2 regions of the Leifsonia xyli subsp. xyli str. CTCB07 genome follow, and region 2 is predicted to be linked to the other one. Evidence: predicted binding sites of a transcription regulator. Region 2 holds the regulator's gene; the other holds the start of a gene.
What was found. Region 2 encodes HrcA, which represses chaperone genes, less so after heat shock. Its sites were predicted from a motif close to TTNGCACTCGNNNNNNNCGAGTGCNAA; they were not measured.
Positions count from the first base shown of each region.

Region 1 (14,504 bases), 820 kb from region 2:
CTCCATCGCCGCCCTCATCTCCGGCCGCCTCTCGGTCGACCTGCCGAAGCTGCCCGGCGGCGCGAGCGGGAACGGGGCGACGACCGGGACGGAACTGCCGGCCTTCCTGCACGCCGGGTTCACGCAGGCGATGTCGGAGTCGCTGCTGCTGCCCGCGGCTGTCGCCGTCCTCGGCGCGCTGTTCGTGATCTGGTGGGAGAAGCCGCGCCAGACGGCCGCTGAGCGTCCCGCTTCGGGGGAGGCCCCCTCGCGAGGGTGGACTGACTCCCGTGGCCTGGACTGAGAGATCGGTTTCGATCCTCGGGGGTCAGCCGGATCAGGCGACCACGCGCACCGCGTTCGCCCACGGATCGCTGGCCTCGGGCAGGTCCGTCAGGCCCCGGTCAACCGCTCCACGAGCGCGCGGTAGCGCCCGGCCGTCCGCTCCACGATCTCCGCGGGCAGCGCCGGGGGCGTTCCCGTCCTGTCCCAGTTCGCCGCCAGCCAGTCGCGGACGATCTGCTTGTCGAAGCTCGCCATCCGCTCCTTCGGCGTGTACACGTCGCTGGTCGCCGCCGCATCCCAGTACCGGCTGGAGTCGCTTGTCAGCACCTCGTCGGCGAGCGTGATCTCGCCCGTCTCGCGTTCGGCCCCGAACTCGAACTTCGTGTCGGCGATGATCACGCCCCGCTTCTCTGCGATCGCCGCGCCGCGCCCGTAGACGGCAAGCGACAGCTCCCGCAGCGTCCCAGCCGTCTCAGCGCCCACCAATTCGATGGTGCGCTCGTAGCTGATGTTCTCGTCGTGCTCGCCCAGCGGCGCCTTCCAGGCCGGGGTGTAGATCGGCTCCGGCAGCCGGTCGCCGTCGCTGAGCCCGGCCGGCAGCGGGAGGCCGCACACGCTCTGGCTCTCCTGGTACTCCTGCCATCCGCTTCCCGTCAAGTAGCCGCGGACCACGCACTCGATCGGGAACATGTCGAGCGGCTTCACCAGCATCGACCGCCCGGAGACCGCGGCGGGGATGCGTTCTCTGGCGCGTTCGCCCTCCAGGGTGTGATCCGGGATCAGGTGGTTGGGTGCGTCCAGCCGATCAAACCACCACAGGCTCAGCGCGGTCAGGAGCTCGCCCTTGCCGGGAATGCCCGGCTCGAGGACGTGGTCGAAGGCGCTGACGCGGTCGCTCGCGACCACGAGCACGGTGTCGGTTTCGGTCAGACCTTCGGCGGTCTCCGGTACGAAAAGGTCCCGCACCTTCCCCGAATACACATGCTTCCACCCCGGCATTTCCGTCACCCCCTCATCCTAGGCTCCCGCTTCAGCCGGCGTTTCCTCGGCTTCTTCCGCCGAACCGCCGGAGAATCCGGAAGAAGCGAGGAATGGGTGGCTGGTCAGGCGCGGGCGGCGATGTCAGTGCGGTACTGGGAGCCGTCGAGGCGGATGCGGGAGAGGGCGTCGTAGGCGCGCGTGCGGGCGTCGGCGAACGTCGCGCCGCGCGCGACGACCGAGAGGACGCGGCCACCGGTCGCCAGGAGGGCGCCGGTCGTCTCGTCGCGGGCGGTGGAGGCGTGGGCGATGGTCACCTCCGGGACGGAGGCGGCTTCGTCCAGTCCGGCGATCGGCCGGCCGGTGCGCGGGGACTCCGGGTAGTCCTCGCTCGCCAGCACGACGGTCACGGTGGTGCCGGGCGCGAACTCGGGACGCGGCATCCCGGACAGCGTGCCGGTCGCGGCGGCGAAGAGCAGGGTCGAGAGCGGGGTCACCAGCCGGGGGAGGACGACCTGCGTCTCGGGGTCGCCGAAGCGCGCGTTGAACTCGATGACCCGGATGCCCTTCGCGGTGACGATGAGACCGCAGTAGAGCAGTCCGATGAACGGTGTCTGTTCGGCCGCGAGCTGGCGCACGGTGGGCATGGCGACGGTGTCGATCACCTCGTCCACGAAGGTCTCCGGGAGCCAGGTCAGCGGTGAGTAGGCGCCCATCCCGCCGGTGTTGGGGCCAGCGTCGCCGTCGAGGAGGCGTTTGTAGTCCTGCGCCGGGCTGAGCGGGAGCACGGTGTGGCCGTCGCTCACGAGGAAGAGGGAGACCTCTTCCCCGTCGAGGAACTCCTCGACGAGGACGCTGCCGTGCGTGAGGTAGCGGGCCGCGTGGGCGAGCGCCGCCGCCCGATCCTCCGTGACGATGACGCCCTTGCCGGCCGCTAGCCCGTCGGCTTTGACGACGTAGGGCGCGCCGAACTCGTCCAGGGCGCTTCCGGCCTCGGCCAGGGTGGCCGCGCGCACGGCCCGGCCGGTGGGGACGCCCGCCTCGTCCATGATCCGCTTTGCGAACGTCTTGGAGCCCTCGAGCTGAGCGGCAGCCCGCCCCGGGCCGAAGACCGGGATGCCGCGCCTGCGCAGCGGGTCGGCCACGCCCGCGACCAGCGGAGCCTCGGGGCCGATGACCACGAGCTCGAAGCCGTTCTCGATCGCGAACGCGGTGACGGCCGCGCCGTTCAGTGTGTCCAGACCCGGCTCGACCGCTACGTCGGCGGCGATGCCCGCGTTGCCGGGGGCGGCCACGATGTCGTGACCGGCCCGCTCCGCGAGGAGAGCGGTGATGATGGCGTGCTCGCGGGCACCGGAACCGAGGACCAGAATCTTCACGCCCCCATGCTAGAGGTCACCGGCTCGGCGCTGCGCGGGCGATGCGAGGATGGGCGTATGGCCAGAGCGAAGATCCCCGAGGAACAGGGCAGCCCGGCGGTGCGCGCGGCGCTCGCCGGTGGCGCCGACCGGAACACCACCGCGACGGCGGTCCGCTACCTCCTTCAGCTGCTCGCCGAGCGGGCGCCGGGCGCGACCGTGGAAGTGCGCGTGCCACCGTTCGGAGCCGTGCAGTGCGTCCCGGGGCCGCGCCACACGCGCGGCATTCCGCCGAACGTGATCGAGACGGACGCGGCGACCTGGCTGGCGCTCGCCTCCGGCGGTCTCGGCTGGGAGGCCGCTCTCGCCTCCGGCGCGGTCCACGCCTCCGGCCAGCGCGCCGCCCTCGATGGGCTGCTGCCGCTGCGCTTCTGACCCGGGCGATCGCACAGCCGCGGTGCGAGAGAATGGAGGCATGAGTGTGAACCCGGAGGAGTCCGCCGTGTCTGGAGCCCAGCCTGAACCGGACGCGCAGGCCGTCGCCGCAGCTGCCCCGGAGGAGTCGCCCGGGTCGCCGGAACCGTCCCCCGAGGAACGCGTCACGGTCACCGAGGACGCGGTTCGTGTTCAGCGCTCGCCGCGGTATTTCCGCTTCATGCTGACCGGGGCCGTCGTGTTCGCCATCGTCGCCCTCATCCTGACGTTCTCCTTCCCGGAGAATCCGGTCTACGACCGCGGCGCTGTCTTCGGCTTCCTGCTGACCGTCGGCGTCGCGCTCGGCGTCGCGCTCGGCGCGCTCGCCGCACTGGCCGCCGCCCGCGCGGCCGCCCGCAGGGCCCGCACCGTGCGGGCGGATAGAATCGACGTGTACGTCGGTGACGACGGCTGAAACGACGGAAAGGGGTCCGCTGTGGCCGGAGGAGACGGTCGTCTCAGCCATGATCTGCTGCCCGGCGAGAAGGGGCCGCAGGATGCTTGCGGTGTCTTCGGTGTGTGGGCCCCCGGCGAGGAGGTCGCTAAGCTCAGCTACTTCGGCCTCTATGCCCTGCAGCACCGCGGCCAGGAGTCGGCGGGCATCGCGACGAGCGACGACGAGAAGATCCTCATCTACAAGGACATGGGCCTGGTCTCCCAGGTCTTCAACGAGAACGCGCTCAACTCGCTGACCGGCCACATCGCCGTCGGCCACACACGATATTCGACCACCGGCGCCTCCAGCTGGCAGAACGCGCAGCCGACCCTCGGCTCCACCTCCGGCGGCACGGTCGCGCTCGGGCACAACGGCAACCTGACGAACACCGCCGAGCTGATGGAGCTGGTGCAGGAGCGCTACCCAGCGCACGACGGCGAGCTCTCCCGCGGCAACACGACCGACACGGCCGTCGTCACCGCCCTGCTCACCGGCGATCTCGACCACACGCTCGAAGAGACCGCGCTGGAAGTCCTGCCGCGTCTGCGCGGAGCGTTCTGTCTCGTCTTCATGGACGAGCACACGCTCTACGCCGCCCGCGATCCGCAGGGCGTCCGCCCGCTGGTGCTCGGCCGCCTGGAGCGCGGCTGGGTCGTCGCGTCGGAGACCGCGGCGCTCGACATCGTCGGCGCGAGCTTCGTGCGCGAGGTCGAGCCGGGCGAGTTCATCGCCATCGACGAGAACGGCCTGCGCAGCAGCCGCTTCGCCGCCGAGAAGCGCGCGGGATGCGTCTTCGAATACGTCTACCTCGCCCGCCCCGACACCACCATCGCCGGCCGCGGAGTCTACGAGGCGCGGGTCGAGATGGGCCGCCAGCTCGCGCGTGAGCACGAGGTGGCGGCCGATCTCGTCATCCCGACGCCCGAGTCCGGCACGCCCGCCGCGATCGGCTATGCGCAGGCCGCTGGCGTCCCGTTCGGTCAGGGTCTCGTGAAGAACTCGTACGTCGGCCGCACCTTCATCCAGCCGTCGCAGACCATCCGCCAGCGCGGCATCAAGCTGAAGCTGAACCCCCTGAAGGACGTCATCAAGGGCAAGCGTCTCGTCGTGGTGGACGATTCGATCGTCCGCGGCAACACGCAGCGTGCGCTGGTCTCGATGCTGCGCGAGGCCGGAGCGGCGGAGGTGCATGTGCGTATCTCCAGCCCGCCCATCACCTGGCCGTGCTTCTACGGAATCGACTTCGCCTCCCGCGCGGAGCTCATCGCCACCGGCCTCGGCGTCGAGGAAGTGCGCCAGTCTATCGGCGCCGACTCCCTCGGCTATCTCTCCGAGGACGGGATGATCGCCTCCACCGAGCAGCCCCGCGAGTGCCTCTGCACCGCGTGCTTTACCGGCGTCTACCCGATCGCGCTGCCCGCCGCCCAGCACCTCGGCAAGAACCTGCTGGAACGCCCGGCGGCGGAGGGCGCTGCCGCCACCGGCGACGGCTGCGAGCCCGGCCCGGATTCGGAGCATGAGCGCCTGCTGGCGTTCGGGGACCCGGGACGGCAGGAGTAAGGGGCTCAGGCTCCGATCCGGTCGCGCAGCCAGGCGAGCGCCGCCGCTGACGCCGCGGCCTGGAAGGGCAGCAGGGCGGAAATTCCCGGTGGTGCGGGGAGCAGCGACAAGCTTTCAAGGTTCGCTCTGAGCATTCTGCGTTGTGGTGGCACCGTCAGCTCGTTGCGTGGAGCTTTCGCCGATTCGTGTGCTCGACCGCTGCCGTCACAATTTTCACCGCAATAGCCCTGGTTCTCGGGGGAGCGCTGCCGCCTGGGCTCTGCTTCGGTGCCTTCCCGCTCGCCGACGATCCAAGACCCGGCCTTGCGCTTCTCGCAGCTCGACCCGGTCGACGTGATGAACGACCGCGGCGGCAACCGGTTCGACATTCCCGGCGCCGGCGTCCTTACGGGGCGACCACTCGGAGGGCCCATCCGGCCCCGATAGCATGGACCGGTGATCGAACCCTCCGCTTCCCCGTCCTTCTCCTACGCCGCCGGTGTCGACACCGCCGCCGGCGATCGTGCCGTCGAGCTGATGAAGGCCGCTGTCTCGCGCACGTACGGGGCCGAGGTGTTCGGCGGGTTCGGCGGGTTCGCCGGGCTGTTCGACGTGTCCGCGCTGAAGGGGTTCCGGCGCCCGCTGCTGGCGACTTCCACCGACGGCGTCGGCACGAAGGTCGCCATCGCCCAGGCCATCGGCAAGCACGACACCATCGGCCAGGACCTGGTCGGGATGGTCGTGGACGATATCGTCGTCGTCGGCGCCCGGCCGCTGTTCATGACCGACTACATCGCCTGCGGCCGGGTGGTCCCCGAGCGCATCGCCGCGATCGTCGAGGGCATCGCACGCGCCTGCGCCGCGACCGGCACGGCGCTCGTCGGCGGCGAGACCGCTGAGCACCCCGGCCTGCTCGGACCCGACGACTACGATGTGGCGGGCGCGGCGACCGGTGTGGTCGAGGCCGACGCGCTGCTCGGTGCGGAGCGGGTTCGCGACGGCGACACCGTGCTCGCGATGGCGTCCTCCGGTCTGCACTCGAACGGCTTCTCCCTCGTCCGTCACATCCTCGCGGGACGTGGCATCGCTTTCACCGACGACCTGCCCGAGTTCGGCGGCCTCGTCGGCCAGGCCCTCCTCGAACCGACGCGCCTCTACACGGCGTCGCTGCTCCGTGTCCTCCAGGACCCGGCGCTCGGCGCGGGCGTCCACTCGCTCAGCCATGTCACCGGCGGCGGCATCGCGGCCAACTTGGCGCGCGTCCTCCCCGTTGGATCGTGGGTCGAGGTCGACCGGTCCAGCTGGTCGCCGTCGCCTGTCTTCCGCGTGCTGGCCGATCTTTCGGGCAGCACACTCGAATCCACCGAGGGAACCTGGAACCTGGGTGTCGGGATGTTCGCGGTGGTGTCGCCGGAGAGCGCCGGTGCGGTTGCCGCAGCGCTGACCGCGGACGGCATCCCCACCTGGGCGGCGGGGACCGTCTCGACCGCCGTGCGCGACCTCGCCGGTTTCGAGCAGGGCGCGAAGGGTGTGCAGGGCGGGGCCGTGCGGCTCGTGGGGGCATACTCCGGCTGAGTCTTTTTATTCCCCCCCGGGGAGACCCGATCTCTTTTTCCCCGGGGGAGACGCCGGGTGGCTCCGTGGCCCCGTCGGGAGGACCACCTCTGCGCCGCCGCGCCCGGCCGCTGTCTTCCGCGGGCGGTCCGGTGGCTGTCGTCGGCCAGGGCGTTCTGCTCCTGTGCGAGACCGGGCCCGCCTTTCCCCGACAGGGAAGGACAGCCGCCGCACCGCGCAGAGGGTCTTGGCCCCGTGGGGTCAGGCGCGGTTCGGGGTCTCCGTCGGGGAGGTGTCCTCCGTACCGTAGTCGCCGTACTCGTCGCCCGGCTCGTAGTCGGCCCACTTGGCGTACTGGTCGGCGTCGTCGTGGGAGTGCCCGGTCAGCTCACGTTCCAGCGCGTCGTAGTTCACGTCCGGACTGAACGATTTCAGCTGGCGAGCGATCTTCGTGTGCTTCGCCTTTTGACGGCCGCGCCCCATGCGTGACCCCCTTTTGGTCCCGGCCCGGGGATGGCGCCCGGGGATCGAATCAGAAACAGTGAAAACTAGCGTCGAGTTTAGCATGCGACCCCTCGGGGGCCCGGAGTTCGCCCACAGCGAGAGATGATGAAATAGTTGTGTGACAGCAACGATGACCGACGCTTCCGTAGTGATCGTCGGCGCGGGTCAGGCGGGCCTCGCCGTCGCCTACTACCTGCGTCGGTTCGATCTGACGCCGGGGCGGGAGTTCGTCCTCGTCGATCGCGGCCCCGGCGCGGGCGGAGCCTGGCAGCACCGCTGGGACGCGCTCCGGCTCGGCAGCGCCCATCATGTCAACGACCTCCCGGGGATGTCCGAGGTCGGTCTCAGCTTCGAGACCGCCGATCGTTCTCTCCCCGCCAAGGACATCGTCTCCGGCTACTATCGCCGCTACGAGGAGCACTTCGGTCTGGAGGTGCAGCGTCCCGTCTCGGTGGACAGCGTCTTCGACCGCGTCGCCGACCGCGTCGTGCGGCACAGCGCGGGCGAGATCACCACGAGGATCGTCGTCAATGAGACCGGGACCTGGGGTGCGCCGTTCATCCCGTGGTATCCCGGGATGAACGACTTCGCGGGACGTCAGCTGCACACCTCGACCTATCTCAGCTCCGAAGAGTTCGCCGGTCAGTCGGTCGTCGTCGGCGGAGGGACGAGCGCGATCGGCTTCCTCCTGGAGCTTGAGGGAGTCGCAGCGTCCCTTACCTGGGCGACCCGTCGCCCGGTCGACTTCCGCGATGAGCCCGAGCTGACGATCGAGGGCGGTGTCGCCGCGGTGGCGCAGCAGGATGCCGCGGCCCGTGCCGGTCAAGCCCTGCCGGGCATCGTTAGCGGCACCGGCGTCGCCCGCACGCGGCGCATCGCTGCGGGCATCGAGCGCGGCCTGCTGGTGGAACGGCCCATGTTCTCCCGGGTCGAGGCCGGTGGCGTGCGCTGGGAGGATGCGACGTTCACCGAAGCGCAGGCGATCATCTGGGCCACCGGCTTCCGGCCGGAGCTGCGCCACCTGGCCCCGCTCAAGCTCCGGTAGAAGGCCGGCGGTCTCCCCGTCGCGTCGGGGATGTCCTGGCAGGACCCGCGGATATTCCTTGCCGGGTATTGGCCGCAGGCGAGCACCATCGGCGCGAACCGTGCCGGGCGCGTGATCGCCCGGCAGATCATGGCGCAGCTCTAGGTGTGATGTCCAGGGAGGTTGTTGTCGATTCTGCTAATGGGTGGGGCTCTGATGGCGGAGTGGTGCTGGTGATGATTGTAGAAGTGGGGCCAGCCGGGGAGTGCTTCTCGTCGTTCGGCCTCTGAACCATAGAACCGGGCGTAGGCCCAGCCGTCGGCGAGTGTGCGGTGGAAGCGTTCGATCTTCCCGTTGGTCTGTGGTCGGTATGGTCGGGTCTTCTTCGCCCTGATCCCGAGCTCTGTGCAGGCGTCTCGCCAGGCGTAGGACTTGTAGGCGGAGCCGTTGTCCGAGAGGACGAGTTCGACGCTGACATCCCGGTCGGCGAACCAGGCGACAGCACGCCGCAGGACACCGATCGCGGTGTCCGCCTTCTCGTCGGAGCAGATCTCGGCGTAGGCGACGCGGGAGTGGTCGTCGATGATCGTGTAGACGAACACGGTGCCCAACCGTGGCTCGTAGCGGTGGTTCCTGCTCTTCGTGCGGGTGGCGGTCGCTTCCCGGTTGCGTTCGCCCTGGACGCGGCCGACGAATCGTCAGCCGCCGCCGTCGGGGATGTTGCCGAACTTCGTCACGTCGACATGGATCAGCGATCCAGGGTGGTCGTGCTCGTAGCGACGGATCGGCTCGCCCGTGACCCGATCAATGGTGCAGAGCCGGTTGATGCGGCAGCACACCAGGACGGCGTGGACGGTCGAGGCGGGAAGGCCAAGCTCGCCGGCGATCTGCACCGGCCCCAGGCGTCGTCGCCACCTCGCCCGCACGATCCGCTTGAGCACGGGCAACGGCGTCCGCGTTGGCATCGATCGTGGGCGGCTAGACCGGTCGGTCATCCCTCCCGTGCCTTCGGCGCGGAACCTCGCCGCCCATTTCCGCGCGGTAACGGGCGAGACCATAAACATCTTCGCTGCGACGGAGACCAGCCAATGGTCCTCGACGATGAGCCTGGCAAGGCGCAGACGAGCGCGCGGTGTGAGAGCAGCGTTAACGTGGGACACGAAGGCCTCCTGGATCGTGAAGCGGTTGAACTGAACAGCTCCACTTCACAACCGGAGGCCCTCGCCCCTCAACTCCTCACGACCGTATCGCCGAAACAACCCCCCTGGACATCACACCTAGCCAGGCCAGCCTTGCGAACCCATTGCGCGCACGTCGCGGGGTTGAACCCTAGCTCCCTCGCCGCGATCGTCGTACTCCTGGACTCCTTGAAAATGACGAAGAAGGCTTCACGCTCCGCCTGGGTGTACTTCCTCTTCCCCGCACTGCGCCTTAAACGGGACACGGTCCTTGCAACTCCTAGAAACTCCAGATGTTGCAACAACCGCTAGAACCCAAGAATCGGCGCAAAAGGGTCCATTCCAACTCGGCATCAACAGCGCTAAGGACGTCGGCAAAATCGCGCCACTCGGATTGAACTCTATGAGCAATGCTGCTCACGAACTCTGCCAAAGCATCCATGACACGCGCACTAAGGATAGCCTCATCAATCAGCCAAGCGGACGAATTCTGAGACATGAGGTCGATCAATTCATCGAACGAAGCCCCTCGTCCCGAGCAAACCGGAGCGCATACGGATCAGTTCCGGACAAGGTAGCCAAGAACCCGCGGCCTGTCGCTCCTTGTGCGATCGATTCCAAACTGAACTCCTTACTTTCGCTCCTCCCGGAGATAACGGGAGTCGAGCGCGCCGAAGACGACGACCGCGCCGAGGCCCAGGAGCGCGATCAAGTAGGATTGCTTTGTCGCGGCAAAACCGAACGCCGCAACAGCAACCGTTAACGCCCACCCCTTGGCGTCCGCTGCAGCGGACGCCATCCGTGTGATCACCGCCTGGATGAAGTCCAGGTGCTTCCGACGATCCTCGGCACTCGGGATGGCCGACTGCGGCTCGAGCTGAGTCCTACGGCGCACGCGTCAGCTCGCGCGCTTGTGCTGTGCGAGCAGCAAATGCACGCCTTCGCGAACAAGGTCCGCTTCTGTCCGACCGGTCTCTTCGCGCAGCTGCGCGAGCTCGGCGAAGTCCTGCTCGGAGATTCGCGCACGCACCGTCGGAGACGGCCCGCGTCGACCGCTGCCCAGCTTTGGCCGACCCGGGGCAATCAGCGCTGCCGCGAGAGCCTCCTCACTGCCATACTCGCTCAGCAGCATGGCTCGCCCGTATGCGGCGGCCTCCTCGCCGCGCAGCACCTTCTTGGTACGGATCGCCACGTTCGGATCGGTCAGACGCTCCGCCAGCGCGTCGAAGTTAATCTCATCTCCAGCCATCAGGGTTCTCCTCTCGATATCGGCGCCACTTTGGTCCCAACGACATTGCATGGAAGATCAAAGCCTCACGACCCGACTCCGCGAACTCAAGCACCAGAATCTCCAACTCGCGATCCGTCTGTGCATGTTCAGGACCGATATAGACCACGATCTGCCCACCCGCCGGAGCCGGTTCGTCCGTGATGTTCACATAAGAGGCGTGAATGATCGCGTACGCCTGATCCTGGCGGGACACGCCGTGCTTGTCACTAGAGGGCTCCCAACGCGGCGGCATGTTTCAAGCATAGCATGATTTGTATCCGCGTTTTGAAGCGTGATTTTGTAGCTGATAATAATCTCCCTTATGTCAGTTTGATGATCGGGTGTGTGCGTAGAGACTGTGAATCGCCTTAATTCCTGTAGATCCCGGACACGCACCGCAAAGTTAATTTCCGCACTCTTCGGCGGCGAAGAAGAAACCACCAACTTGCCTTACCCCAGCATTGACACTCGACATGCTCCGGTGGCATCGTCGTAGCTCTCCGTAGGTACACTGATTTTCTTTGAAAACGAGGTCATTTTTAATGAACGTTCAAAAGATGATGCGAGGACGTCGAGCTCATTCGGTGCGTGTCGGTATGGTCTCGGCCGTGATAGCTGCGATCCTGGCGGTGGGGCTCGGTGGTTCCTTGTCCGCCTCGGCGACGGAGCCGGACAGAGGCGCTGGCGATCCCACCCAAGACCACGCTGGTAGCACGCTCGCTCATGACGACAGCATGCTCGCTCGCGATGGAAGCTCCCAAGAGTGCGGCAACGACCGCGACCAATTCCGCCTTTGGATTATGTGCCTGGCGATGATGTGAGTGGTTGGCAGACCGACGTCAACTGGAGCGATGCGGCGTCGAAGGGCGCCCGTTTCGTTTACATCAAAGCGACCGAGGACGACGACTACGTGAGCCCCCAGTACGAGACGCAGTGGAAGGGAGCCCAAGATACCGGGTTTTATCGCGGGTCGTACCACTTCGGACGACCGTTCTGGTCGGATGGCACTTCGCAGGCGAAGCACTTTATGAACACCATCCACAACTGGAAGCCCACTCAGCGTATCCTGCCGCCCATGCTTGACCTGGAGCACCGTTGCAGCGACCTGAAGAAGCCGTGGGCAATCAAGAAATGTAAGGCGATGACCCCGAAGGACGTCGTCAAGTGGATCTACGAGTTCGTCTCCGTCGTAGAGAAGAGGACGGGTGGTGTGAAGCCTGTCATCTACACCAACCCGTCCTGGTGGAAGAAGTACACCGGAAACACCACGAAATTCTCCTCCTACCCGTTGTTCATCGCCAAATGGGTCTCGGACGTATCGGACGGCCCCGGAGCATTGCCCGGTGGGTGGAAACACTGGACGCTGTGGCAGCACTGGAACGATGTGAGCCCCTACGCGGGCCCAGGCGACCTCATGCCGGGGGACCAAGACTTCTTCCGCGGCACCAGGCTGGCGCTCAAGCGATTCTCCAATAACGTTCATTGGTGACCTTGACCTGTGGCGGAGGAGCTCGTGGAACCGGCATGGTAATGGCCTGCACCCCGGAAGGGTGCAGGCCATTACCATGATGCGTCTCCTGTGGAACTTTTTTACACCGCTTGTGCGGGTGGGCCTCCGTGGCGATTGAAAGGCCATCCGGAGAAGGACGGATGAGTGGGTTCCCTGGGCCCGAATCGGAGCGGGATTCGCGGCAGCCGTATCCTCGAGTGATCCGGCACCCGGCTGGTCTTGCGGTGAGGATCCGGGCTGATGATCGTGGTCATGCGCCGACCTCCTTCCGCCCTCGCGCCGAGCCGATCTGAATCTTCCGCGGCTTGGCACGCTCAGCCATCGGAACGATGACCGAGAGAACACCGTGCTCATAATTAGCCGTGATCTTCTCCACATCCACACCGTCACCGAGAGTGAACTGGCGCATATACGAACCATACGGTCGCTCATGCACAAGCCACTTGACGTTCTCACTCGACGGTGCGAGACGCTCCGCCCGAATCGTGAGCAACTGACCATCAACATCAAGGTCAACGGAATCAGGATCAATACCCGGAAGATCAGCACTGAGAACGTACTGATCACCTTCGCGGAAAAGGTCGACCGGCATCACCCGGGGCGACCGGGCCGTGTCGAACACGCTAGACGCGAAGCGGTCGAGCTGGCTCAAAACATCGAACGAATTTGACATGATCTATCTCCTTTCGCGATGCGAACGAAGGGTCACGCGGGGGCCGCCTGACCCGAACCCCATATTAGCACTCACCCATGGAGAGTGCTAATAGGGAATAACTTCTTATCCGGTCACCACGAACTGGAAGCAGACCCTCGTCGACTGACCCCGAGCAGGACAATTCAGAGGCTGAGGGTCTGTCCGATGAACGGTGTTTCTGGGCCGGCGGTCATTAGTTGATTCGGCCTTCGAAGGCGATCGCGAACGCGTTCAGCGCGGGCTTCCATCTCGTCGCCCAGCGTGCTCTGCCTTGCCCGGTCGGGTCAAGCGAGCGTGTCACGAGGTAGAGGCACTTCAGCGGCGCAGCGTCGTTTGGAAAGTGTCCGCGGGACCGCACCGCGCGGCGGTAGCGGGCGTTGACGGTGTTGATGCCGAGTTGGAATGGACCCTTTTGCGCCGATTTGGGGTGGACCCCTTCTTCGTTGGTTGAGCTTAGTTCTTGTCGGTCTGTTTGATGAGGTCGCGGCGTCCGTGGGTGCGGTAGGAGTCTCCGTTGAGGGTGAGGACTTCGGAGTGGTGGACGAGGCGGTCGATCATCGCTGAAGCGACGACGTCGTCTCCGAAGATCTCGCCCCAGCGGCTGAACGGCAGGTTGCTGGTGACCATGATCGAGCCCTGTTCGTAACGGGACGCGACGAGTTGGAAGAACAGGTTCGCGGAGTCGGTGTCGAAGGGGATGTAGCCGATCTCGTCGATGATGATGAGCTTGTAACGGCGGATCTTCTTCAGTTCGGCTTCGAGCTGTCCCTGGTGGTGAGCGGCCGCGAGGCGGGCGATCCAGTTGTTCGCGGTGTCGAACAAGACACTGTGCCCGGAGTGAGTGGCCTTGACGCCAAGACCGATCGCGAGGTGGGTCTTCCCGATCCCGGGAGGGCCGAGGAGGATCACGTTCTCCGCTTTCACGACGAACGTCGATGTCGCCAGGTGTGCGAGAAGATCCTTGCGCAGCGACGGGAGGTGGTCGAGGTTGAAGTCCTCCAAGGTTTTGATCGCGGGGAAGTGCGCGGTCCGGATTCGCATCGTGGTGCCCGCTGATTCCCGGTCCGCGAGCTGGCGTTCCAGGACCGCGGCGAGGTATTCCTCATGCGCCCAGTTCTCGTCTCTGGCTCGGCCGGCGAGGTCTTCCCAAACCCTCCCGATCGTTGGCGTCTTCAACGCCCGGGCGAGATAGGCAAGCTTCGAGGAGACCTGCTTGCTGGTCTTCGGGATCGGAACGTCGCTCGTGCTGTTCTTGATGGTCATCGTGCTTCTTTCTCGTATTCGGTCGTGGTCGTGGTCGTGAAGTCGATGCCGAACAGGGCGTCGTAGTCCGACAGCGCCCGAATCTGGACGCGGTGCCCATCTGGATGTTCTCTGACCCCGGAAGGTTTCGGGCGTTGGTAGTGAGCGCGGAGCTTCGCGGCCTGTGTGACATGCTCGGGAGCCGTGATCGTTTGCCCTGTCCGCAACGACCGGAGATGCCTGCCGGCGGGTTGCCCGTTGCTGGTGATCTCGACCTCGTCCAGCGACGCCCGAATATCGACGAACCGGCCAATGAACCGGGGACGGAGTAGTCGTTCCCATCGAGGAGGACGTAATAGTCGCGGGCGAGGCGGACCCGGTGGGTGAGCCCAACGGCGGATGGCTTCGCCGGCAGCGCCAGCATCCCCGCCGTGTCAACGTTCGCGAGCTCTGTCGGGCGGGCCGCGATCGAGCGGACC
Region 1 is NC_006087.1:2,341,083-2,355,586, reverse strand. It holds gene LXX_RS11250 (DHA2 family efflux MFS transporter permease subunit) at 1-283, shown strand, start outside; gene LXX_RS11245 (phosphoribosylaminoimidazolesuccinocarboxamide synthase) at 373-1,263, opposite strand; gene purD (phosphoribosylamine--glycine ligase) at 1,368-2,621, opposite strand; gene LXX_RS11235 (sterol carrier family protein) at 2,679-3,035, shown strand; gene LXX_RS11230 (hypothetical protein) at 3,076-3,489, shown strand; gene purF (amidophosphoribosyltransferase) at 3,511-5,070, shown strand; gene LXX_RS14960 (hypothetical protein) at 5,076-5,438, opposite strand; gene purM (phosphoribosylformylglycinamidine cyclo-ligase) at 5,509-6,624, shown strand; gene LXX_RS11215 (DUF3073 domain-containing protein) at 6,865-7,086, opposite strand; gene LXX_RS11210 (NAD(P)-binding domain-containing protein) at 7,238-8,152, shown strand; partial or broken gene LXX_RS11205 (IS481-like element ISLxx4 family transposase) at 8,293-9,291, opposite strand; gene LXX_RS16950 (transposase) at 9,360-9,575, opposite strand; gene LXX_RS11195 (hypothetical protein) at 9,941-10,204, opposite strand; gene LXX_RS11190 (hypothetical protein) at 10,208-10,558, opposite strand; gene LXX_RS11185 (hypothetical protein) at 10,545-10,793, opposite strand; gene LXX_RS11175 (GH25 family lysozyme) at 11,397-12,068, shown strand; gene LXX_RS11170 (Hsp20/alpha crystallin family protein) at 12,340-12,762, opposite strand; partial or broken gene LXX_RS13815 (transposase) at 12,977-13,174, opposite strand; gene istB (IS21-like element ISLxx1 family helper ATPase IstB) at 13,237-14,046, opposite strand; partial or broken gene istA (IS21 family transposase) at 14,043-14,504, opposite strand, start outside.
Region 1: the regulator HrcA is predicted to act here: its motif matches at 12,827-12,853, upstream of LXX_RS11170 (Hsp20/alpha crystallin family protein).

Region 2 (14,504 bases):
CGAGACGCCTGCACAGAGCTCGGGATCAGGGCGAAGAAGACCCGACCATACCGACCACAGACCAACGGGAAGATCGAACGCTTCCACCGCACACTCGCCGACGGCTGGGCCTACGCCCAGTTCTATGGTTCAGAGGCCGAACGACGAGAAGCACTCCCCGGCTGGCCCCACTTCTACAATCATCACCAGCACCACTCCGCCATCAGAGCCCCACCCATTAGCAGAATCGACAACAACCTCCCTGGACATCACACCTAGCCCATCTGGGCCTCTCCGACGCGTATATCCGCACCATCGCGTGGCGTGGTGAAGCGGTCGGCGTCGGTGGCGACGGAGCACAGGTCCATCTCGCGATGGCGGCGTGGAACTGGAGTTCCCCGCATTCGGCGGACACCGGCATCGATCTCGCCTGGTCGCAGTGGCGACGGCCGTCTCCGGACACGCTGCCGGTGAAGGCGAAGTGCTCGACGGCCTACACGATCGGGACGCTCGCTTCCATCGACGCGCGCAAGCAGGGTGCGGATCACCGATGCCCTGTTCGTTACGCACGATGGGCGTATCGCCGATGTCACCGGAGCGAACATCTTCCTGGTGAAAGGCCGAACACTTCTGACGCCGATCGCGGACAGTTTCCTGGGCGGTATCACCCGGAAGACCATCCTCGACAGAGCGCACGAACTGGAGCTCCTGACCGAGGTCCGCCATATCGACCCGTCTGAACTCGTGCAGGCGGACGAGGCGTTCGTCTGCGGCACTGCATACGAAGTAGTGCCGGTCCGAAGCGTCGGTGACCATGTCTTTCGCTCCTCACAGGTCGGTCAGACGGTACGGAACTGGTATCTGGACAGGGTTCATGGTCGGTAGCGTGATGGGCGAGGCGCGGAGCCTTGCGGGAGATCGTCTGCTCATGGTGGGTCTGGACTGGCCAGCGGTGGACACCGCTCTTCAGCTGAGAGTCGACGTCACTGTGATCTGCTCGCGAGCGATCGCGCGCTCAGGACTGCGGAAGCTCGACGGCGTGAAGGTCCTGCTGGTCGAGGACCACAGCCGGCTGGACGACTGCCTGGCGGTCCTCGCGCTCGAACGGAATGGACAGCGCACCCATCGACCTCAACACGGCGACGGCTGAGCAACTCGAGACACTGCCGCGGATCGGTCCGGTTCTGGCGCGTCGCATCCTCGACTGGCTCACCGCGAACGGCCGGTTCGCGGCGGTCACCGATTTGATGGAGGTGACCGGGATCGGCCAGAAGGTCTTCGACGGTCTTCGAGACCGGGTGCGGGTCTGATGCCCGACTTCCGTCTCGCCGCCCCCGCCGCTCTGCTCTGGGCGGCCTGCGCCCTCGGCGTCGGTGTGCCGCAGGCGGCGCCGTTCGTCGCCGTGCTGGACGCTCTCGGAGCAGTCCTCGTTCTCCTGGCCGCCCTCCTGCTCGATCGCTCCCCTCTGCGTGGGGCCTCCGCGATCGTTGCGGTCGGGCTGGCGACGGCGGCGGCCGGCCTGGCTGTCGTCGCCGCCATCGCTCCGCTGCGGGTCGACGCTGCGCTATCCGCCGCTGCCGCGGCGGGGGAGCGGGCGCAAGTGGCGATGCGTATCGAGAGTACACCTCGGCGTGTCGCCGCCGGCTTCGACGGCGAGACGTGGTGGAGCATCTGCGGAACGACTGTGGCGATGCGCGGTGCGACACAGGGTCCGGCCGCCGGCGGGGACGGCGCGCGGAGAGCGCGCGCCGGTGTTCCGATCCGGCTCGTGGCCCCGGCTTCCGCTGAACGGGTTACCCGGCTCGCTCTCGGCGCGACAGCGTTGGCTGAGGTCTCGCTCCGCGTGGAGGAGCCGGGTGGGGCGACGGCCTACTCGGTGTTCGCGGACTTCGAACCCTCCGTCGGCGAGGGACCGTCGCCGTGGCTCGTTTGGACGGGCCCGCTCCGCGCTGGGCTGGCCGGGGCGTCCTCCGGAACGCCGGGAGACGGTGGCGACCTTCTGCCCGGTCTCGCGATCGGGGACGAGACGGCCGTCGGCTCCTCCTTGGACGCGGCGATGAAGGCGAGCTCCCTGAGCCATCTCACCGCGGTCTCCGGGGCGAACTGCGCCATCGTGACCGGGCTGGCGTTTCTGGCCTCCGCCCGGATCGGGCTCGGCCGACGTCTGCGCATCGTCGTCGCGGCCGGGGCGCTCGGCCTCTTCGTGTTGCTCGTCGGACCGGGGGCGAGTGTCCTGCGGGCCGCGGCGATGGCGCTCGTGATCTTGATCGCTCTCGCGCGCGGGCGCTCGGCAGCGGGTCTTCCCACTCTGTCGCTGGCGGCCATCGTCCTGCTGTTCCACGATCCCTGGCTGGCGCGCGACTACGGCTTCGCGCTCTCGGTGCTGGCTACGGCCGGGCTGCTGTTGCTCTCGCGCCCGCTCGGTGAGGCTCTGGCACACCTGCTGCTGCGCCGCCTGGCTTTCACGCTCGCCGTTCCGGTGGCGGCACAGGTGGCCTGCCAGCCGGTCCTGCTGCTGCTCGCCCCCGGGTTGCCGCTCTACGGAGTGGTGGCGAATCTCCTGGCTGCGCCGGCTGCGCCGATCGCCACCGTCCTCGGCTCTCTGGCCTGTGCGCTGCTCCCGTTCGCTCCGTTCGCAGGCCAGGCGATCGTCTGGCTCGCCTGGCTGCCCTCGGCCTGGATCGCCGCTGTCGCCCGATTCGTGAGCAGTCTGCCCGGCGCGGCGCTCCCGTGGCCTGGCGGATCGGTCGGCGTCGCGCTCTGCGTGTTCCTGACGATCACGGTGGGGCTGGTGCTCGCCCGCAGGCATCTGCCGGGTATGATCGCCAGGCTCGCCGTCATCGCCCTGGTCACTGCGGCTGGGGCTACACGGGAGCAATGGGGGTACCGTGCTCGCCCGGGTGCTCGGACTCCCTCCTGGCTGGCAGATCGCTGCGTGCGATGTCGGGCAGCGCGATGCCCTGGTGATCCGCGACGGCGGTTCGGTCGCGATGGTCGACGTCGGTCGCTCCGCCGAGCCGGCCGCCTCCTGCCTCGACCGGCTCGGCGTCGGCCGAATCGCGCTGCTCGTGCTGACCCACTACGACGCCGACCACGTCGGCGGTCTCGACGGAGTCGTCGGGCGGGTCGACCGTGCTCTCGTGGGGCCGCCGACGCGCCCGGCCGACGAGGCCGTGCTCCGCACGCTCGCTGCGGCGGGCGTCGCGACCGAGCAGAGCAGAGCCGGACTCTCCGGCCGCCTCGGAGGCGTGAGCTGGCAATTGCTCTGGCCACCGGGCGAGGAGCCATCGGGCGCGACGTTCTCCGGCAACGCCGGGAGCCTCGTCCTCGAAACGAAGGGGAACGGACTACGAACGCTCGTCCTCGGTGATCTGGGCGAGGAGGCGCAGAATCGGCTTGTCAGCACGGGGACGGTGCGACCAGCGGACGTCGTCAAGGTCGCCCACCACGGTTCGGCCGATCAGAGCCGTCGGCTCTACGAACTCCTCAGCGCCCGGCTCGGTCTGATCTCCGTCGGCGCGGACAACGGCTACGGCCATCCCACCCGGCACGCCCTCGATCTGCTCGCTGCGGCGGGCACGGCTGTGGCTCGCACCGACCGGTCGGGGACGCTGCTTGTCTCGCCGGGAGCCGGCGGGCCTATTCTCTGGGGCGAGCGGCCGGCGGAGGCCGATGCCAATGGTCACCCCTATCCTGGATACGGACGAGGAGGAATGTGGCCACCCGAGCATCGAGCAGAGCCGGCGCGAGCAGATCGCGTGCCGCAGCGATCGCGATCCCGCAGCTGTCCTGGAGCCAGATCCGGCCGGCTCCCGTCGTGCTCGTATCCGGTACGGAGAGTTTTCTCGCCGACCGGGCGGTGCGTCAGCTCCGCGAAGCTCTCCGTGCGGCCGATCCCAGCCTGGAGATCAGCGATGTTTCGGCCGCCGACTACGCCGCGGGGGAGCTGCTCACACTCGCGAGCCCTTCCCTCTTCGGCGAACCGAGGCTGATCAGGGTCGAGGCGGTCGAGAGGTGCAGCGATGCCTTTCTCTCCGAGACACTGTCCTACCTGGAGGAGCCCGCCGAGGGGGCGGTCGTCGTGCTCCGGCACGCGGGCGGTGTGCGAGGCAAGAAGCTGCTGGACGCGATCCGCTCCGGGACCGGGAACGGGGTCGAAGTGGTGTGCGCCGAACTGAAGAAGGACGCGGAGAAGTACGAGTTCGCTCAGGCGGAGTTCGCGCGGGCGGGTCGCTCTATCTCGCCGGGCGCGCTCAGAGCCGTCACCTCGGCGTTCGCCGACGATCTGGCTGAGCTCGCCGCGGCCTGTCAGCAGTTGCTGTCCGACTCTGCCGAGCAGATCGTCGAGGCGACCGTCGACAAGTACTACAGCGGGCGCATGGAGACCAACGCCTTCCATGTCGCCGACGTCGCTCTTGCCGGGCGCTACGGAGAGGCGCTGGTGACGATGCGGCACGCGCTCGCCTCCGGAGCCGACCCGGTGCCGATGGTGGCTGCTTTCGCAAGCAAGATCCGCACGATGGCCAAACTCGCCGGCGCACGAGGCGGCTCCGGGCAGTTGGCCCAGCAGTTCGGGCTGGCGCCGTGGCAGGTCGACCGGGCCAGACGCGATCTGCAGGGCTGGGCGGAGGAGGACCTCGGCCGGTGCATCGAGGTGCTCGCCGAGACCGATGCCAACGTCAAGGGAGGTGGACGCGACCCGGTCTTCGCCCTGGAGACGATGATCAGAGTCGTGAGTTCCCGGGTCCGTCTCTGATGGCGTCCGAGCTGGCCCCCACCGGCGGAGCCGACCGCCTCGGGACACAGCGAACCCCCGGTTCCGGATCGGAAGCGGGGGTTCGTCGCGGCGCGGGACAGGTTCCGCGATGGTCGTCGCGTCAGAGAGCGGCGACCTGCTTGGCGATCGCAGACTTGCGGTTCGCCGCCTGGTTCTTGTGGATGACGCCCTTGCTGGCCGCTTTGTCGAGCTTCTTCGACGCCAGACGTAGCGCAGAGGACGCCTTCTCCTTGTCACCGGTGGCCACGGCCTCGCGGGTGGCGCGGATGGCCGTCTTGAGCTCGCTCTTGACCGCCTTGTTGCGCTCCTGCGCCTTCTTGTTGGTGCGGTTACGCTTGATCTGCGACTTGATGTTTGCCACGGATGATTACTTTCGTTCGTGAGTGATTTCGGATGTGCCGTTCAGCGAGAGAGGGCGCCTCGCGGCGTTCGTGCGGACAGACCCACACGCAAGCCAACACATCATTTTAGCAGCGGCCAATGCGCGGACCAAATGTGCCCGATCGGCCGCGGCCGGCGGCTGGCGCGTACGAACCGGAAGTGAGCTCGTCGATCAGCGACGGTCCGTTTGGCTCCCAGCTCAGGGTGATCCTGGCCTTCGTGCCGCGAGCGCTCTGCGAGAGCAGCAGCGCCTCTGCGAGTGCGCCGCCAAGGCGGTCGGCTGTCTCCGCCGCGCTCTCCTCCTCGACGCGACCGGCGAGTCCCGCCGCGTCGGCCGCCGCGATCCCGAGCTCGCGGACCGTCGGGTTGGCGCCGCTGGCCCCGATATAGATCTCGCCGGCTCCGCCGTTCTCGAGAGCGAGCGCATAGACCGCCGCGAGGTCGTCCACATGCACGGTCGCCCAGTGCTGGGAGCCGTCGCCGATGAGACGGAGCGCCGGAGCAGTGGCCGACCCACGGGGAGCGTCGGCGAGCAGCCGGGCAAGTCCGCCGCCGCGACCGTAGACGATCGAAGGCGCGACGACGATGCCGCGCACGCCGTCCGCGGCGAGGACGAGCGCTTCCGTCGCCCCACGCCAGACGGTCAGTGCGGGTGGCGCGGACGGGGATTCCTCGGCGATGTCCGCGGCGTCGCCGTACGTCCAGATCCCGCCGGTGTGGACGAACGGCTTCCCGCTGCCGGCGAGTCCGGCGAGCACCGCCGGCACCAGGACCGGGTCGGCCTCCTTCGTGGAGGCGAGGTGGACGACGCCGTCGCTGGCGCGGGCGGCGTCCTCGACGAGCGCGGCGTCGGCCGCGTCGCCGACGATGGCGTCCGCGCCCGCCGCGCGCACCGCAGCGGTCTTCGCTTCGTCGCGCACCAGGGCGGTCACCGAGTGGCCCTCCGCGAGGAGACAGGGGAGGACAGAGGAGCCGATGTAGCCGGTCGCGCCGGTGAGGAGAATCTTCATGCCATCGGTCAACGCTGCGGACGGCGCCAGGCATTCCCGCACGGGCGGGCGGCGAACGATCCCGCAAGATGCGCTGGGCGAGCGCGACATCCCGGTGATCTTCGGTCCGATTCTCTCCTCGCGGTCCACAGTGGCGCTGCGCGATCGGGAACCTCGCCAAGCTGACGGCGGCCGGGCATTTCGCGTCGCGATCACGACCGATCATCCGGTCGTCCCCATCAACTCCCTGGTGCATCAGGCCTCGTTCGCGGTGAACGAGGAGCTTCCGCGTCGGCGCGCTCGCCCCGGGCCTGGACGGCGTCGGCCGCGTGACCGCGAGCGCGCCGAGCGCTTCGTCTGATTCGTTCCGGTCGCGAGACACCCGCGGCGGGTTCATGGGAGAATGGCGGCACGATGTCACCACGAGCCCTGAAAGTCCTCGAGCCCGCCGCGACCGACCCGGCGCTCATCCGCAACTTCTGCATCATCGCCCACATCGACCACGGCAAATCGACGCTGGCCGACCGCATGCTCCAGATCACCGGCGTCGTCGCCGAGCGGGACATGCGCGCCCAGTACCTGGACCGCATGGACATCGAGCGCGAGCGCGGCATCACCATCAAGAGCCAGGCGGTCCGGATGCCGTGGGGCTTCGACGGCGACTTCTACGCCCTCAATATGATCGACACCCCGGGCCATGTCGACTTCACCTATGAGGTGTCCCGCTCGCTGGCGGCCTGCGAGGGCGCGATCCTGCTCGTGGACGCGGCCCAGGGCATCGAGGCGCAGACCCTCGCGAACCTGTATCTGGCGCTGGAGAACGACCTCACCGTCATCCCGGTGCTCAACAAGATCGATCTGCCCGCCGCCGATCCGGACAAGTACGCGGCCGAACTCGCCGGCCTCATCGGCGGCAAGCCCGGCGACGTGCTCCGCGTCTCCGGCAAGACCGGCGTGGGTGTGGACGATTTGCTCGACCGGGTGGTCCAGGAGATCCCGGCGCCGGTCGGCGCCGCCGACGCACCGGCGCGCGCCATGATCTTCGACTCCGTGTACGACAGCTACCGCGGCGTAGTGACCTATGTCAGGATGATGGACGGCCGTCTGGGTCCGCGCGAGCGAATCCAGATGATGTCCACCCGAGCCACCCACGAGATCCTCGAGATCGGCGTCTCCTCGCCCGAGCCGACCGCGTCCAAGGGTCTCGCCGTCGGCGAGGTGGGATATTTGATCACCGGTGTGAAGGATGTCCGCCAGTCGAAAGTCGGCGACACCGTGACCTCTGCGGCGAAGCCCGCCGTGGACCCGCTGCCCGGCTACACCGAGCCGAAGCCGATGGTGTTCTCAGGCCTGTACCCGATCGACGGCAGCGACTACCCGGAGCTGCGCGAGGCCCTCGACAAGCTGAAGCTCTCGGACGCCGCCCTCGTCTACGAACCGGAGACCTCGGTCGCGCTCGGGTTCGGTTTCCGCTGCGGCTTCCTCGGGCTCCTGCACCTGGAGATCATCACCGAGCGGCTCTCCCGCGAGTTCGGACTCGACTTGATCACCACCGCACCGAGCGTCATCTACGAGGTGACCACCGAAGACAGGAACGTCATCACGGTCACCAACCCGAGCGAGTACCCGGCGGGCAAAATCGAGCGGGTGGAAGAGCCGATCGTCAAAGCGGCCATCCTGGCGCCGAAGGACTACGTCGGCGTCATCATGGAACTCTGTCAGAGCCGCCGCGGCACCTTCCTCGGCATGGAGTACCTCGGCGAGGACCGCGTCGAGATCCGCTACACCATGCCCCTCGGCGAGATCGTCTTCGACTTCTTCGACAACCTCAAGAGCAGTACCGCCGGGTACGCCTCGCTCGACTACGAGCCGGCCGGTGAGCAGGAGGCCGACCTCGTTAAGGTCGACATCCTCCTCCAGGGCGAGCAAGTGGATGCGTTCAGCGCGATCGTCCACCGCGAGAAGGCGTACGCCTACGGCACGATGATGGCCGGCCGCCTGCGCGAGTTGATCCCGCGGCAGCAATTCGAGGTCCCGATCCAGGCAGCGATCGGCGCCCGGATCATCGCTCGTGAGAACATCCGCGCCATCCGGAAGGACGTTCTCGCGAAGTGCTACGGCGGCGACATCACCCGCAAGCGCAAGCTGCTCGAGAAGCAGAAAGAGGGCAAGAAGCGGATGAAGATGGTCGGTCGCGTCGAGGTGCCGCAGGAAGCGTTCATCGCGGCACTGTCGGGAGAGGTGGGGAAGAAAGGCAAGAAATGAGCTTTGGCCGGCGTCTTATCGAGCGCTGTGCCGGACAGCCCTCGCCCACACCGTGGCCATGCCGCCGCTCCCCGCAGGTTCGCGCTCCGCGCCCGATTGACGCAGGACAGACACGATGCAGCGTTCTCCTCTCTCCGATCAGCCCGTCACGTACGCCGCGGTCGGCGCCACCCAGGCCGCGGATCTGATGTTCTACCCGCCGCGGGGCTACAAACCGCTGGAGCGGCAAGTCCGGCTCGGCAGCGGTGAAGAGCGGTTCGAGTCCGCTGCGAAGGCGCTCATGACGTGGGGAGTGCAACGGGGGAGCGGCATCCAGATCACCGAGGTCGATGAGGGCACCGGCATCCAGTACGAGGGAATCGAATACAACCCCGACGGATCGCCCCGCGGGATGCGGGAGCCCCGGGTGAGCCAGGACGTCTTCGCCGACGGCGGCTCGCCCTTCATCCGCAACGGCATGTCGGCGGTGCTGCGGGTCCAGGTGGGACCATTCCACTTCTCCGCTCCCGTGCGGGTGGTCGCCGTGGTGGACGAACCCAATCGGCGCGGTTTCGCATACGGGACGCTCAAGGGGCATCCGGAAAGCGGAGAAGAGCTCTTCCTGGTGGAGTTCCGCGAAGATGGAACGGTCTGGTTCGTGTTGCGCGCGCTCTCGCGGCCCTCGAACGCGCTCTTCTGGATCGCGTCGCCGCTGCTCGGGGCGATGCAGCGGCGGTTCACCGCCCGCTATCTGCGGTCGCTGCTCCCGGCTCGAGCTGGCTGATGCCGGGTCCGCTTCCGCTCGGGGAGCCGGCGCCGGCCGATGGGGCGATCCCCGACAACGCCGGGGGCGGCTCGGCAGACCGGGACTTCGGCGTCTACCTGCATGTGCCGTTCTGCCGTGTGCGCTGCGGCTACTGCGACTTCAACACGTACACCGCGACCGAAGTGCGCGGTGTCTCCCAGACGGACTACGCGGATCACGCTGTGGCGGAGGTGCGGTTCGCCGCTCGGGCGCTCGGGCGCAGCGGCCTCCCGGCCCGGCCTGTCTCGACCGTCTTCTTCGGCGGCGGCACGCCCACGCTGCTCCCGCCGGAGGCTCTTGGCAGGATGCTCGGCGCCGTGCGCGAGCAATGGGGCTTCGTACCGCAAGCGGAAGTCACGACCGAGGCGAACCCGGACTCGGTGGACGCGGCCGATCTGCTCCGGCTCGCCGCCGCCGGGTTTACTCGGGTCTCCTTCGGGATGCAGTCCGCCGTCCCGCGCGTCCTCGCGACCCTGGAGCGCACCCACGACCCAGAGCGTATCCCCCTCGTGGTCCAGTGGGCGCGGGACGCAGGTTTGCAGGTCAGCCTCGATCTCATCTACGGCACACCCGGGGAGACGCTCGGCGACTGGGAGCGCTCGCTCGACACCGCGCTCTCTTGTGTACCCGACCACCTCTCTGCGTACTCGCTGATCGTCGAACCGGGCACGAAGCTCGCCCGGCAGATCGCAGCGGGGCAGCTCCCGGAGCCTGACGACGATCTTCAGGCCGATATGTACGAACGCGCCGACACCCGGCTGGCCGGTGCGGGCTACGACTGGTACGAGGTCAGTAACTGGGCGAAGGACGACGGCCACCGTTCCCGCCACAACCTCGCCTACTGGCTTGGCCACGACTGGTGGGGCATCGGCCCCGGCGCTCACAGCCATATCGGCGGCGACGGCGGCGGAGTGCGCTGGTGGAACGTGAAGCATCCCGCAGCCTATGCGCAGCGGGTCCTCGCGGGGCAGTCGCCCGCGGCAGGACGGGAGACCCTGGGCGCCGAGACCCAGCGTGTCGAGCGCGTGCTGCTCCGGATGCGCATTCGCGAGGGAATCGCAAGCGCCGAGCTGGAGCCGACCGGCCGTCGCGCCGTGGCCGGACTCATCGCCGATGGTCTGGTGGATGCGAAAGCCGCCCTCGCCGGGACAGTGACGCTGTCTCTGCGGGGGCGGCTGCTGGCTGACGCCGTGGTCCGGCGGCTGCTCGCCGAGGAGTGAAGCGAGCGACGGTCAGCTGACGAACTTGATGGCCATCGGATACGTGTAGTCGGCGCCCTGGTTGGCCTTCATCGCCGCTATGACGCTGAGCACGATGTTCACCACCCAGACCGCGAAGAGGACGATCAGCCCGACACCCACGAAGCTGGTGATCCAGCCCAGCAGATAGCCGATGAAGAGCGTGATCTGGAAGTTCAAAGCCGTCGTGGTGTGTGCGCGCACGAAGGGACCGCGGTCTTTCAGCACGAGATAGCCGACCAGCGCCGGGATCCAGTTGAACAGGATGCCGCCGACATGGACGAGCGTCGCCCAGAGCTTCTCGTCGGCTGGGCTCAAGTGCTGCGAGCTGCCTCCGTACGGCTGCTGGGGCGGCGGGGGCGTTGCGGACATGGGTCTCTCCTCCTACCTAGACGCCCACCGGGTGGTGAACGAGTGACGGGCTAATCATAGGGGGCGCGGGCGAATCTGAGAACAGCAGCGAGAAATCGGCCACTCGGCCGAGCGGACCTCGACCGGGAAGCTGTGTGGTGCCTCATCGCTCTCTCGCGCGGTCGTGGACCTGTCCCCACGCCGAGGAGATATGATTGGCACTCAGGATCAGCGAGTGCTAAGAGACGATCGAGGAGGCGGAGCATGGTCTCGGAACGAAGCCTCGATGTGCTGCGTGCGATCGTGCAGGACTACGTCTCTTCCTGTGAGCCCGTCGGCTCGAAGAGCATTGTCGAACGCCACTCCTTCGGGGTGTCAGCGGCAACGATCCGCAACGACATGGCCTTGCTCGAAGAAGAGGAGCTGATCGCGGCTCCGCACACCTCGTCCGGCCGCATCCCGACCGACAAGGGCTACCGGCTCTTCGTCGACCATCTCGCGGAGGCGCGCCCGCTCTCACCGGCCCAGCGCACGGCGATCGAGATCTTACTGGGGCAGTCGGTGGACCTGGACGATGTTCTCTCGCGCACCGTCCGTCTGCTCTCGCAGCTGACCAATCAGACCGCGATCGTGCAGTATCCCTCCCTGTCGCGCTCGCGCATCCGGCACATCGAACTCGTCTCGCTTGCGCCGCGCCGGCTGCTCAGTGTGCTGATCACCGACTCGGGCGCTGTGGAACAGCGCGTGATCGAGCTGACGGACGAGCTGGCGGAAGCGGACATCGCCGAGATCCGCGGCGCCATCAACGGTGCGGCGGCTGGGCTGTCCCTCGCCGATGCGGCCGTCCGGCTGAGCGAGCTTCCGGATGCGCTCGCAGACCGGGCGCGCGCGCTTGTGGCCCCGGTCGCGAGCGCCCTGCTCGATCAGATCGCCGCGAACCGGCAGGATCGGCTCATGATGGCGGGCGCGGCGAACCTGGTGCGCACCGGCGACGACTTCCCCTCCAGCATCACTCCGGTGCTGGAGGCGATCGAAGAGCAGGTCGTCCTGCTGCGTCTCTTCGACGAGATGGCGCACGACCAGCACAGCGTCGCGGTCAGCATCGGCCGGGAGAACGACGGCTTCGGGCTCACCGAGGCTTCGGTCATGTCCAGCGGCTACAGTTCGGCGGGAGCGGACATCGCCCGCGTCGGACTCATCGGCCCGCTCCGCATGGACTACTCGGGCAATATGGCTGCCGTGCGCGCCGTGGCCCGCTACCTCTCCCGGCTTCTCGGCGACTGAGCCGGGACTGGCGAAAACCGACGACAAGCACACCTACGCGACAAGCATCGACAAGAAGGAAAAGCCTTACGTGGCCGACCACTACGAAGTCCTGGGCGTTGAGCGCAACGCCACCCCCGACGAGATCAAAAAAGCGTATCGCCGCCTCGCGCGTGAGCTGCACCCGGACGTGAACCCGAGCACCGAGGCGCAGGAGCGTTTCAAGCTTGTGACGCACGCCTACGACGTCCTGAGCGACCCGCAGCAGCGGCAGCAGTACGACCGTGGCGGCGCAAGCGGATTCGGCGGAGGCGGCGGGGCCGACTTCTCCGGATTCGGGGACATCTTCGAGACGTTCTTCGGCGGAGGCGGGGCGAGCCGCGGGCCGAGGTCCCGGCGCGAGAGAGGTCAGGACGCGCTGCTGCGGGTGGAGGTGGACCTCGACGAGGTGGTGTTCGGCGCCCATCGCGACCTCGAAGTGGACACCGCCATCGTCTGCGAGACCTGCGACGGCTCCTGCTGCCAGCCGGGGACCGCGCCCGTCCCCTGCGACATCTGCCACGGAACCGGCAGCATCCAGCGCTCGGTCCGATCCTTGCTTGGCAATGTGATGACGTCGAGCCCGTGCGGTTCCTGCCGCGGGTACGGCACCGTCATCGCGACACCGTGCGTCACCTGCCAGGGCCAGGGCCGGGTGCGCGCCCGCCGCACAGTGCCGGTGGACATCCCCGCCGGTGTGGATACGGGCCTGCGCCTTCAAATGCCGGGCTCGGGTGAAGCCGGTCCTGCGGGCGGCCCGAATGGCGATCTGTATCTGGAGATCAAGGTCAAGCACCATGACGTCTTCAGTCGTGACGGCGACGATCTGCTCTGCACGCTGGAAGTGTCGATGGCGGACGCCATTCTCGGCGCCGCGGCGACCATCAAGGCGCTCGACGGCGATATCCGGCTGGAACTCAAACCGGGAACCCAGAGCGCGGACATCGTCAGTGTGAAGGACCGCGGCATCACCCATCTGCGTTGCAGCGGCCGCGGCGACCTGCGCGTCGGCATCCAAGTGGTCACCCCGACCAAACTCGACCACAGGGAGAAGGAGCTGATCAAGAAGTTCGCGGAGAGCCACAAGGCCAGCGAACCGTCGCTGGCGCGTTTCCAGCAGGGTCTGTTCGCGAAGCTGCGCGATCGGTTCCTGAACGTCTAGCATGGCCTCCCTGTACCTCTGCGAGGACCTCGACGCCGCCATCGGCGATCGGCTGACGCTCACCGGGCCTGAGGCCAGGCACGCGGTCACGGTGAACCGCACGCGGCCGGGTGAGCGCATCCTGATCGGCAACGGCCGCGGGCTGGTCGCCGCGGGCGAGGTGCTCGTCGCCACGGGCTCCGAGCTGACGATCGACGTCGCTGCGCTCGATCGCATCCAGAGGCGCGAACCGGCGATCACCCTGGTGCAGGCGCTCGCGAAGGGCGACCGCGACGAACGGGCGATCCAGGCGGCGACCGAACTCGGAGCGGATGCGGTGATCCCGTGGGCGGCCGCCCGGTCGGTCTCCCGCTGGGAGGGGACGAAAATCGCCAAGGGCCGGGAGCGCTGGGCGACGATCGTCCGCGAGGCGGGCAAACAGTCCCTCCGCCCCTGGACGCCGGAGGTCGGCGAGCTGTCGACCACGAGGCAGATCGCCGCTCTGGCTGTGACGCACCGCGTCCTGGTGCTCGAACCGTCCGCTGGCGGACGGCTCACCGATGTGACCCCGGACGCCCGACCGCTCGCGCTCGTGGTGGGCCCCGAGGGCGGCATCGACCCGGCCGAGCTCGACGTCTTCCGCGCCGCGGGGGCCGAGCTCCTCCGCCTTGGCGACACCATCCTTCGAACGTCCACCGCGGGACCGGCCGCCCTGGCCGTGCTCTCCGCGGCCACCCGGCGCTGGTGAAGCTGGTGAATAGGATGGACGCTATGACAGAGCGGCAGGATGAGCGGTCGGTCTTCACCCGCATCATCGCGGGAGAGATCCCGGCGGACGTGGTGTACGACGGCGAGCGGCTGATCGCATTCAAGGACATCGCCCCGCAGGCGCCCGTGCATCTCCTGGTCGTCCCCAAGACCGACCAGTACCGCGATGTGGTCGAACTCGCCGCGGGGGACCCGGAGCTGCTCGCCGAACTGGTCGCCACCGCCCGATCGCTCGCCGCTGAGCACGCGGACGGCGACTTCCGCCTGATCTTCAACACCGGGGCGAACGCGGGGCAGACCGTGTTCCACGTCCACGCTCATGTTCTGAGCACGCCAGCGGGCGGGCTCGAGGAAGGAAGCCTTGCCGACGAGTGAACCGACACCGCCGCTGAGCCCCGAGGGTGCGGCCGAGGCCCATCTGAGCGTCGACGGCGTCCAGATGGTCCGGCTGCTCGGGCCCCAGGATCGGCTGCTCACCACGCTGGAACGGCAGTTTCCGCTGGTGAGCGTTCACGTCCGTGGCGACGAG
Region 2 is NC_006087.1:1,517,939-1,532,442, reverse strand. It holds partial or broken gene LXX_RS07340 (IS481-like element ISLxx4 family transposase) at 1-258, shown strand, start outside; partial or broken gene LXX_RS12715 (aminotransferase class IV) at 496-864, shown strand; gene LXX_RS07330 (hypothetical protein) at 932-1,129, shown strand; gene LXX_RS07325 (ComEA family DNA-binding protein) at 1,089-1,289, shown strand; partial or broken gene LXX_RS16765 (ComEC/Rec2 family competence protein) at 1,289-2,722, shown strand; partial or broken gene LXX_RS16760 (ComEC/Rec2 family competence protein) at 2,970-3,392, shown strand; gene LXX_RS15625 (hypothetical protein) at 3,327-3,665, opposite strand; gene holA (DNA polymerase III subunit delta) at 3,695-4,735, shown strand; gene rpsT (30S ribosomal protein S20) at 4,857-5,117, opposite strand; gene LXX_RS07305 (NAD-dependent epimerase/dehydratase family protein) at 5,224-6,147, opposite strand; gene LXX_RS16755 (hypothetical protein) at 6,146-6,487, shown strand; gene lepA (translation elongation factor 4) at 6,541-8,391, shown strand; gene LXX_RS07290 (DUF1990 family protein) at 8,507-9,154, shown strand; gene hemW (radical SAM family heme chaperone HemW) at 9,154-10,395, shown strand; gene LXX_RS07280 (DUF4870 domain-containing protein) at 10,408-10,785, opposite strand; gene hrcA (heat-inducible transcriptional repressor HrcA) at 11,029-12,048, shown strand; gene dnaJ (molecular chaperone DnaJ) at 12,119-13,228, shown strand; gene LXX_RS07265 (16S rRNA (uracil(1498)-N(3))-methyltransferase) at 13,230-13,955, shown strand; gene LXX_RS07260 (histidine triad nucleotide-binding protein) at 13,979-14,350, shown strand; gene LXX_RS07255 (PhoH family protein) at 14,337-14,504, shown strand, end outside.